One region of the Glaciimonas sp. PCH181 genome, then DNA from elsewhere that is predicted to be linked to it. Evidence: riboswitches for the same ligand, from Rfam matches in the RefSeq annotation. Region 1 holds a riboswitch; the other holds the start of a gene.
The links. A riboswitch is a leader RNA that binds a small molecule or an ion and turns the genes downstream of it on or off. The one in region 1 is predicted to bind cobalamin.
Positions count from the first base shown of each region.

Region 1 (4,580 bases):
TATTGTCATAGCGCTTACCAGACACCACAACCTCAGCGCCCGCTTTCACCGCCCCAAACCCATAATCCAATCCAACAGTCCCATGCTGCCGCGCACGTCGCGTCAACATCTTCCCCGTAGTATCGTCCTGCGGATTCTGCAGATCCACCGACCCACGCAACGCCCAATTCCCAAACTTAGTACTGCCACCCAAAGAAACCCCTTCAAGCGTCGCCTTATCAACGTTATACGCACAACCATACTGATGCGTACTCACCTCAACCGGACAAACCGGCGCAAAAACAATCAGGTCAGTAATTTTATTACGATAATACGTCGCATTTAACGTCGAAGTGCCATCATCATAAACCGTCCCAATTTCCGCATTTTTACCTTTTTCCGGCTTATTCGATGCAACGCCATAGCCAGGGTAATACAGCTCATTAAACGTCGGTGCACGGAAACTAGTCCCATAACTGGCATTCACACGCCAATCCTTATTCAACTTATAGCCATAACCAAGACTACCGGTAACGTGATTACCAAACGCTGAATTGTTGTCGTTACGCAGACTAAAAGTCGCTAAATGCGCACCACGCTTAAGTTGATACGAAGCAGCAATCGAATTAGTTGTCCTGTCCCCCGACACACCACTCGCATTAACCTCTTCCTCCCGACGCTCAGCCAATAACTGCAGCACATCAGGCCCAAGCGACAAATCATTCTGCCAGCTCAAATTATTCTGCGTAGTCGTAATCAACGTCGTACCGGCAGGCAAATTACTAGAAATATTGACGCCTTTATCCTTGGTTTGCGATAGCTGAATAGTGCTATTCCACCACGGCAAAAACTGGTTCTTAGAATAAGCGGCCAGATTATCCAAATTTTGCACCGTGCGCGTATCGTAGCCCGGACCATTGTCATACTGCGCATTCAAACGGCTCTGCAAAAAGGTAAAACCAATCTCATGTCCCTTTGCCAGTTCCAGCCCAAACTGCCCGCTAGTGCTGTCCTTTGTATAGCCATCTTTATCAGGGTTATAGCCAAATGCACCCGGTTTAGTCGCCGAAAACCCATCCGAACTTTCATGCGCAGCACCGATGGCATAGCTAAACCGATGATCACCATCAGTCGCGCCAGAAACATTCGCATCCATCGTGCGCGTGCCGTAACTGCCATAACCACCAGAAGCTGAAATACGCGGTGCGCCGCTACCCTTCTTGGTAAAAATCTGAATCACGCCGCCAATCGCATCCGCACCATACAAACTGCTCAGCGGACCATAGACGATTTCGATGTGATCAATTTGCGATAAAGGAATACTGGACCAGGTAGCACCGCCCGTAGTCGACGAACCGACGCGCACGCCATCGATCAGCACAATATTCTGATTATTTGCCGAGCCGCGCATGAAAACAGAGGCCGACGTGCCCGGACCGCCATTGCTGGTGATCTCAATGCCGCGTTGTTTTTGTAATAGCTGCACCAAAGAAGTCTGGCCCGATTGCGCAATCTCTTCAGCCGAAATAACCACGTTATCGCTGAGTACGTCGCTAGCTTTTTGTGCGGTACGGGTCGCCGTTACCAACACTGGATCGAGCGCTTTATCCTGCGTCGATTGCGCAAAACTGGGCGCTGCAAAAGCAGAGATAAAGCAAGTAGAGATCGCCAGAGTAGAAAGGCGCAGCGGTGTGTTCGCCTTGGAAATAGCAGCAGCACGGGTACGCGGATGCGTCCGTCGAATAGTTGAGGTCATGATAATTTTAATGTGAACAGCTACCAGCCTGCCTCCCCGCGGGCTGGATTCAAAAGAAATACTGGTTTATAGAAGGGCGCATAACATCGCGATGTTCGATCACGCCATTTCAGTGCGCAGTATTTCCACCTGCTCTGGCCGGTATCCGGGCTTACAAGTCCAACTGCTTTACCTTCCCATGCAACAGCACAGTGGTGTCAGAAGCAGCTTGCCACGATACACAGACCGTGACGCTTGATTACCGTTGCGGGGGCAGCACACGTTTAGCGTGTTTCCCGTTTAACTGCGCACACAGACGTGTTCGCGAGCACCAAAAGCACCGGCATTTTAGTATTCATCGGTCTGAACAGCAATCAGCGACTGCATTTGTAGACCTGGTTACAACACTTCTCAACAAGAGAATGAAATTACGCCGCCATAAGCAATCGCGTGGGGCTTGCTGGCCGCCAGACGTGCAACGTCCGCCAGAACTAACGTATCGGCAGCGCAACCCTGACAGGCTAATAAGAGCCGAATAGTCCCTGCGTGACAAATCACGATGATGTTGTCGTCATGATGATTGCCGAAATCACCACGCAACACATCCAGATAAAACGCACTGACGCGGGCGGCCATCTGCATGACACTTTCACCGCCGCCGGGTTGATAATCGATAGGCGCATTGGCCCAGGCATCAATTTCTGTGCGGGGAATAGCGTCCCACGGCTGCATTTCCCATACACCGAAATCCAATTCAGCCAGGCGCTGATCAATGACCGGCGATGCCCAGCCACACTCCTCTGCCAGGCTATGCGCAAAAACGGCGCAGCGTTGGAGAGGACTGGAAAATAGCAGTGTTGGCGTCGGTAACGTCTGTATTAATTGCTGTAAGACACGGGTATTTTCTTGTGCGGATACCGTCAGATCGGTATTGCCATAGCAGGTATCGGCGGCAACGTCCGGCTTGGGATGACGGATCAAATGCAGTTGCATTTAATGCGCCACGACAGCTAACAGGCCGAGATAAAAAGTTACCTCTGCCATCTGCTGCACAGCGCCCAGACAATCGCCGGTGTAGCCGCCAATGCGCTTGACAAAGAAGCGCGCCAACCACAATGTTGTCAGAGTGCTGAGTAGCAATCCGGCCGCAATGCCGGTCCACGATACCCAACCGGATAAACCGCTTGCCAGCAACGGCAATGCCGCAACGCCAGCCGAAATAGCAAACTCGCCACCAGACATTTTCTCTGCCAGCGGTTTGGCTTTGCCTTCCGCTTTGACATAGGACAACCGCCAAATCAACGCGCTGGCCATCAGGCGCGATACAGGATGGGCAATCAACAAAGCGGCAATCACAGACCAGAATGACAGTTGGCTAAGTACCGTATACTTCAAACCCAACATCAGCGCTATGCCAATGACACCATAAGCACCAACCCGCGAATCTTTCATGATGTCAAGAATGCGTGCGGCGGTATAGCCACCGCCAAAACCATCGCAAACGTCGGCGAAGCCATCCTCATGAAACGCGCCGGTCAGATAAATACCGCCAATAATGGATAACAGGATTGCCACTGCTGGCGGCCAAAAATAGGCCGCCACGCTCGTTATTGCCGCCGTCGCGATGCCGACAACAATCCCGACTGCTGAAAAATAACGTGAAGATTGCTGCAACCATGCCGGATCAAAGCCAACCCAGTCGGGAATAGGTAGCCGCGTAAAAAATTGCAGCGCGATAAAAAATAACCGTAGCTGATGGACGCTTGCATCGATCCAACTGCGTGAAGGCGTGCTGGACATTCTGCTTAGTTACTTTGACTAACAGCGGCAGAATCAAAAGTCGCCATTTCAGCCATAAAATGTACTGCCGCCTGCACCAACGGTAACGCCAGCGCACCGCCCGTGCCCTCGCCCAGACGCAAGCCCAATTGCAGCAATGGACGGGCGTTCAGGTGAGCCAGCATTTGTCGATGTCCACGCTCATCCGAGCAATGCGCAAAAATGCAGTAATCAAGTATTTCCGGACGTAATTGCGCAGCGATCAATAACGCGCTGGTAACAATGAAGCCATCAATCAGCAATACCGAGCGGCGCTCCGCAGCGCCCAGCATGGCACCGACCATCATGGCGATTTCAAAGCCGCCAAACGTAGCCAGTATTTCCAATGGTTCAACTACGCCAGCATGAACATCCACAGCACGCTGAATCACACTTTGCTTATGCGCGATACCGGCGGCATCCAGCGCCGTTCCTGCACCAACGCATTCTGCTAGCGGCAAACCCGTGATTTTATGCATGATGGCGGCCGCAGCTGTAGTGTTGCCAATCCCCATCTCGCCGAAACCGACGATATTGCCGGGCAGCGCTTTCGCCAAGGCTATCCCGTGCGCAATCGCGGTGACGCATTGCTCAGCCGTCATGGCGGCCTGATGAATGAAATTCTGTGTTCCTAATGCGATTTTTCTGTCCCATAACTGAGGCCGATCGCCAAAATCATGGATGACACCGGCATCGACGATATGTAAAGCGCAGTTGTTTTGCCGTGCAAATACGTTAATAGCAGCGCCATCGGCGAGGAAATTCTCAACCATTTGCCATGTCACGCTTTGAGGATATGCAGAAATATTCTCGGCAACGATGCCATGATCGGCGGCGAATACAATGATTGCCGGATCGACTAATGTTGGATGCGTATTTTTTTGAATCAACCCAATTTGATGCGCGATTGTTTCCAGCAAACCTAAACTGCCTAAAGGCTTGGTTTTGTTGTTAATGCGTGTAGTGAGGATGTTGCTGAGATCGCTATCCTGTGTGGAAACGATGTGGGGGATCTGCATGGCGGCGATGTCCGATGAATTTAAGCAGG
Region 1 covers NZ_PYFP01000001.1:379,264-383,843, reverse strand. The annotation lists gene C7W93_RS01645 (TonB-dependent receptor domain-containing protein) at 1-1,735, opposite strand, end outside; cobalamin riboswitch at 1,854-2,065, opposite strand; gene C7W93_RS01640 (histidine phosphatase family protein) at 2,126-2,707, opposite strand; gene C7W93_RS01635 (adenosylcobinamide-GDP ribazoletransferase) at 2,708-3,514, opposite strand; gene cobT (nicotinate-nucleotide--dimethylbenzimidazole phosphoribosyltransferase) at 3,520-4,551, opposite strand.

Region 2 (4,580 bases), on a different contig from region 1:
CATCTGATTTCGGCGTAACCTCAATCACAAGCGGGTCTTTTCCGCCTTCAAGACGCGCCACAATTTCACCATTCAGACTGCGAAAATTTTGACTCGCTTTGTTCTTCAGCCATGCCTTCAAATCGTCAGGCATACGTACTTGAATCGAGGTGGTTTTTTTACTATGTTCCAAAATTAACTCCCTTATTTAGACACTAGATTAATGTCTGTGTGAACTATAATTGACACTAAAATAGTGTCAATACTTTTGGACACCGGTGTGGTGTAATCAGCCAATGGAAGAAGAAGAACCCTTCAAAAGAATTACGCTGAGAATCCCCAACGCGCTTCATGCGAAGCTTCAAACGTCGGCCGTCCTTGCGACTCATTCACAAAATGCAGAAATCATTGCGCGGTTGACGCAAACCTATGAGGACGCGCGCCCCACCAGGTTAAGTAACCCTGATGATTTTCCTGTCGGAGAATTGATTCAAGAATTGATCGAGCGGTACGGACCTGAACGGATCTGTATACGCATCGGCAATCCAGAGATAGAAGATACTTTAAAGGCAGTGGATGTAAAACCGCATCCATGACTTTCATAACCATACCAAGATGGTAAAAAAGGCGATTACGTCTAGCTAATACTGCATGCGCGCAGCTGTGCCTTTTCTATTCACACGCGGTGCACGACAAATTTCTACAGTAAATTTTTTCGCTGACTTTTCAGTGTAAACGGCCATGAACATTGCAAGTTGCTTTGTTCCTGGTATGTGTGTGTATCGTTGTTTTTAACAACGCCTGCATGTGAACTGACGGTAATAAGTATGGGTAGAAATATTTACTCTGTCAACAATGTTTGGGCGATTAAATTGGGTAATTTATGAGTATAGGTGAAAGACTTAAGGATGAACGCGAACGGCTGAAAATGAGCCAGACGAAATTGGGAAAGCTTGGCGGCGTTGTAAAGAAAACGCAATTTAGTTATGAACAGGGTAAGACCTATCCTCATGCTAAATACCTGGCTGCAATTGCCGATGAGGGTATCGACATTCTCTACATTGTCATCGGAGGAAAGGAAATCGCGCTACGTACCATCATCGTTTCGGACGGCAGCCATTCATCAGAACGTTTAGCTTTAGGCACTCAGCAAAATTATCGCAGCGTGCATGAAAATATGCATGCGCATCCCAAGGCAAATCAGGAGGGCACAAGCGGGATTTACGCAGCTAATACAGTGTCTGTTCCGAGCATAAAAAATAGTCCGAATCTTGCACCTTATTCTGTGATCGACTGGCCGCAATTAAGGCAAGTTCTGGCTGGCATGGAGGCATTTCTTGAAGACCAGCATTTGACTTTGAAGCCCGATAAGAAAGCCAGTTTGATCCTGATTTTATATGCCCGATTTTCGGAAGATAGAAACGTCGATAATGCCCGATTTAACGATTTTATAAAGGCCGCGATGGCCACTTTATAACGTAATCTTTACTGTTTTTTTGGTTCCATTAACCGCCATGCCCTTTAATTAAGGAAGCTTTTGGCGGTTTTTTTCGTCCGGTTTTTACGTTTGAAGCGGCCAATATAGGAATAATACTTATGCCAGACTATTTCCAATACTGGGATATTACTTAGATCGGACGAATACTTATAAAAGTTTATGACCGATATAAGGAGATTACTTATATACGGCTATCAATTTTTAAACACAAATTTAAATTTATTTCAGTATTGAAATAATTCAAGGACTTCATATAATCAAATATTACTATTTCGTATCATAAAATTTTTAACGATTTAAGAATATGCCATTTTCCCGATATATTTAAACAAATGAGGTTTAATTGTGTATTCATTCACTGTAATGAATCAGAGACCCAAATGAAAAAATATGCTTAGCGTTATGTTTATGCTTATCCGCTTTTGTTTTTGCGGCACCCGGGAATTATGTAAATTACAGTTGCGCGGCCCTCCAAGAAATAGGTGTTGCAGAGAAGGTCATGAGTTTCTCACTTTCGCCAGGGGAATTTGACAATAAGCTGGCACAAGATGCATCCGTCGCGCAGGCGTTATTGCAAGGCCATGCCTCAACACCGCAGTTTTGGATTTGTAGGATAGTTGATTAGTGGAGGGTAAGTCTGATAAAGACGCCTTATTTGTCGACGCGGTTTGGTTGACAATTGTGCGGAATTTCGATGCGTCCCACTCCCTGGCGCACCCCTGAAATGCGCCATTTTTTGCTGTCTCGTCAAACGTAATTCTGCAGAAAACTACCAACGCAATCACGCTTCGGCTTGCAACTTAATATGCCGCAAACTATACTCCGCCAGTAATATTAGCTTTAGGTGTTTTGCGCACAGTCGTGCGTAAAATTAAACGGGAAGTCGGTGCATGTTTTAACAGTATTCCGACGCTGCCCCCGCAACGGTAAACGCGTAAAAAGTTTGCAGTACGTCACTGTGCAATGCATGGGAAGGCGCTAACTTTGGAAATCTTTCACAGATTTCAACGCGTAAGCCCGGATACCGGCCTGAAGTTTTTGCAGTTTGTGTCGCGGCGGGCGATTCAGATGGATTGCCCCAGGTGCGCCCGCTGTAATGACTATCGGCCCCTTGCCGCACACCCGTCTTTATTTCTCCTCCCTTTTTTGCCGCCGAACACACTGCGATTTGCCGCCTTTATACGTTGCTGGCCGCTGTTCGCGCTGCATTCTCGCGTTCTGCGATACCAGTCATATTGTTGTTAAAGTTTAATCAAAGGAAATCATGTCTGCCTCCTCCACCGGTCTGCTCGATCACGCTGCAGTCGCTGCCCCCGCCACTTGGAAAGACCGCGTTCTTCCCGCCGTTTGCAGCGCCGTCGTCGGTCTGATTCTGGTCTATGCAATGGGTTTTTCGCACAATATGACGCTGCACAACGCTGCGCATGATGGCCGTCATTCGGCTGGCTTTCCTTGTCATTAAGCGATAGCGCGATATGAGTGATATAAACGCTATTTCCATAGGCAATCTATGGCTGCCAAAACTAGGTTTTAAGCGGTTTTTGTCAGCGGTGTTGTTGGCGGGTTTATTCGCTGGGTTAGTACTCACTGTCGTACAAAAAATACAAGTAACACAGATCATCGCCCAAGCCGAAGTCTACGAAGAAGCTGCCGCGCAAGCTGCCTTAGCGAAACCGGCCACCAGAGCAATGTCAGCGATGTCCACCAGCGCCGCCATGCCAGAAATGGCCGGGCACGCCCACGCAATGCCCGCCGAAGAACATCACCACGACGCACCGGAGTGGGAACCCGCCAACGGTGCAGAACGCACCTTTTACACCGTCATGGCAAACGTGACGATGGCAGTCGGTTTCGGCTTGTTGCTGGGTGCAGCGATCTTGCTACGTGGTGGCGTCAGCGGCTGGCGTGAGGGCTTATTGTGGGGCCTTGCTGGCTATGTCGTCTTCTTTGTAGCACCTGCGCTCGGCCTTGCGCCGGAAGTCCCCGGTACACAAGCCGCACCGTTGCTGGATCGCCAAATCTGGTGGATCAGCACCGCGACGTGCACCGCTACGGCGCTGGCGCTGCTGGTATTTGGTCGTCATTGGGGATTAAAAGTGCTTGCCGTTTTGCTACTGGTGTTACCCCATATCATCGGCGCGCCCGAACCGCAGATGCATGGCGGTGCGGCTCCGGCGGAGTTGGCGCGGGCATTTATTGTGGCCACAACGATTGCCAACGGCATCTTTTGGCTGGCGTTGGGCGGCGCGTTCGGCTATCTGACTAAAAAATTAGCCTCGGCTAATCGCTAGAACCGCTATTGCAATACGCCAAAGTCAGGCGAGCCGGTGACGTAAGTATCCACCGTGCTCGCCTTATTCTTGGCGGTTATGTCCGTTTTTGCATCATTCCGCTTTATCGCTACTAATGTTTAGCATCACTGAAATATCGCAGCAGCAAGCGCCCGCCGCGAAGAAAAAAGCCTATGAGAACCCATAACCGACACATTTTCATGTGCACCGGCCCCCGTTGTACCGAAGACGGCGTGCGTGCCGAAGCCATGTTCGGGATTCTTGGCGCGGCCATCGATGCGCGCCCAGAATTGCGTGTCAAGCGTACGCGCACGCATTGCATGGTCGCCTGCAAAAATCAAGGTCCGCTGGCGCTGGTGTATCCCGAGGGCATTTGGTATCGCTGCGAAGATGCGGATGCGATCGAACGCATCGTCACCGAACATCTGGAACATGGGCGTGAAGTTACGGATTTGGTTTTCCACCGGCTGGGCAGCGGCGATGTCGCCCCAGAGGAAGAAACCAATGTCTGATCAGCACACAAAGAAAACGCAACAATCGGCAATAGCACTGTTGACCCATACCGCCAATGATCTGACCGTGCTGCACAACGCGATCAGTCAATTGCCGGAGGATTTTGCAGCGGTCACCGGCATCAATCTGCAAACGCTGGAAAACGACCGTCAGATTGCGGCATTACTAAGCGGCGATCTGGCAACCACCCGCATCATTATTCTGCGTGTGTTGGGGCGATTAGGTAACGTACCGGGCTTTAGCGAACTGCTGCGCCATGCGCGTGAGCAGGGCATCTCGTTGATCGCCATCAGCGGCAC
Region 2 covers NZ_PYFP01000002.1:1,363,540-1,368,119, forward strand. The annotation lists gene C7W93_RS19370 (Arc family DNA-binding protein) at 1-172, opposite strand, end outside; gene C7W93_RS19375 (hypothetical protein) at 276-575, shown strand; gene C7W93_RS19380 (helix-turn-helix domain-containing protein) at 863-1,456, shown strand; cobalamin riboswitch at 2,303-2,525, shown strand; gene C7W93_RS19385 (CbtB domain-containing protein) at 2,742-2,939, shown strand; gene C7W93_RS19390 (CbtA family protein) at 2,953-3,768, shown strand; gene C7W93_RS19395 (ferredoxin) at 3,942-4,280, shown strand; gene C7W93_RS19400 (cobaltochelatase subunit CobN) at 4,273-4,580, shown strand, end outside.
Region 2: it holds a riboswitch for cobalamin, as region 1 does, so the genes downstream of both, C7W93_RS19385 (CbtB domain-containing protein) here and C7W93_RS01645 (TonB-dependent receptor domain-containing protein) in region 1, are expected to answer to the same signal.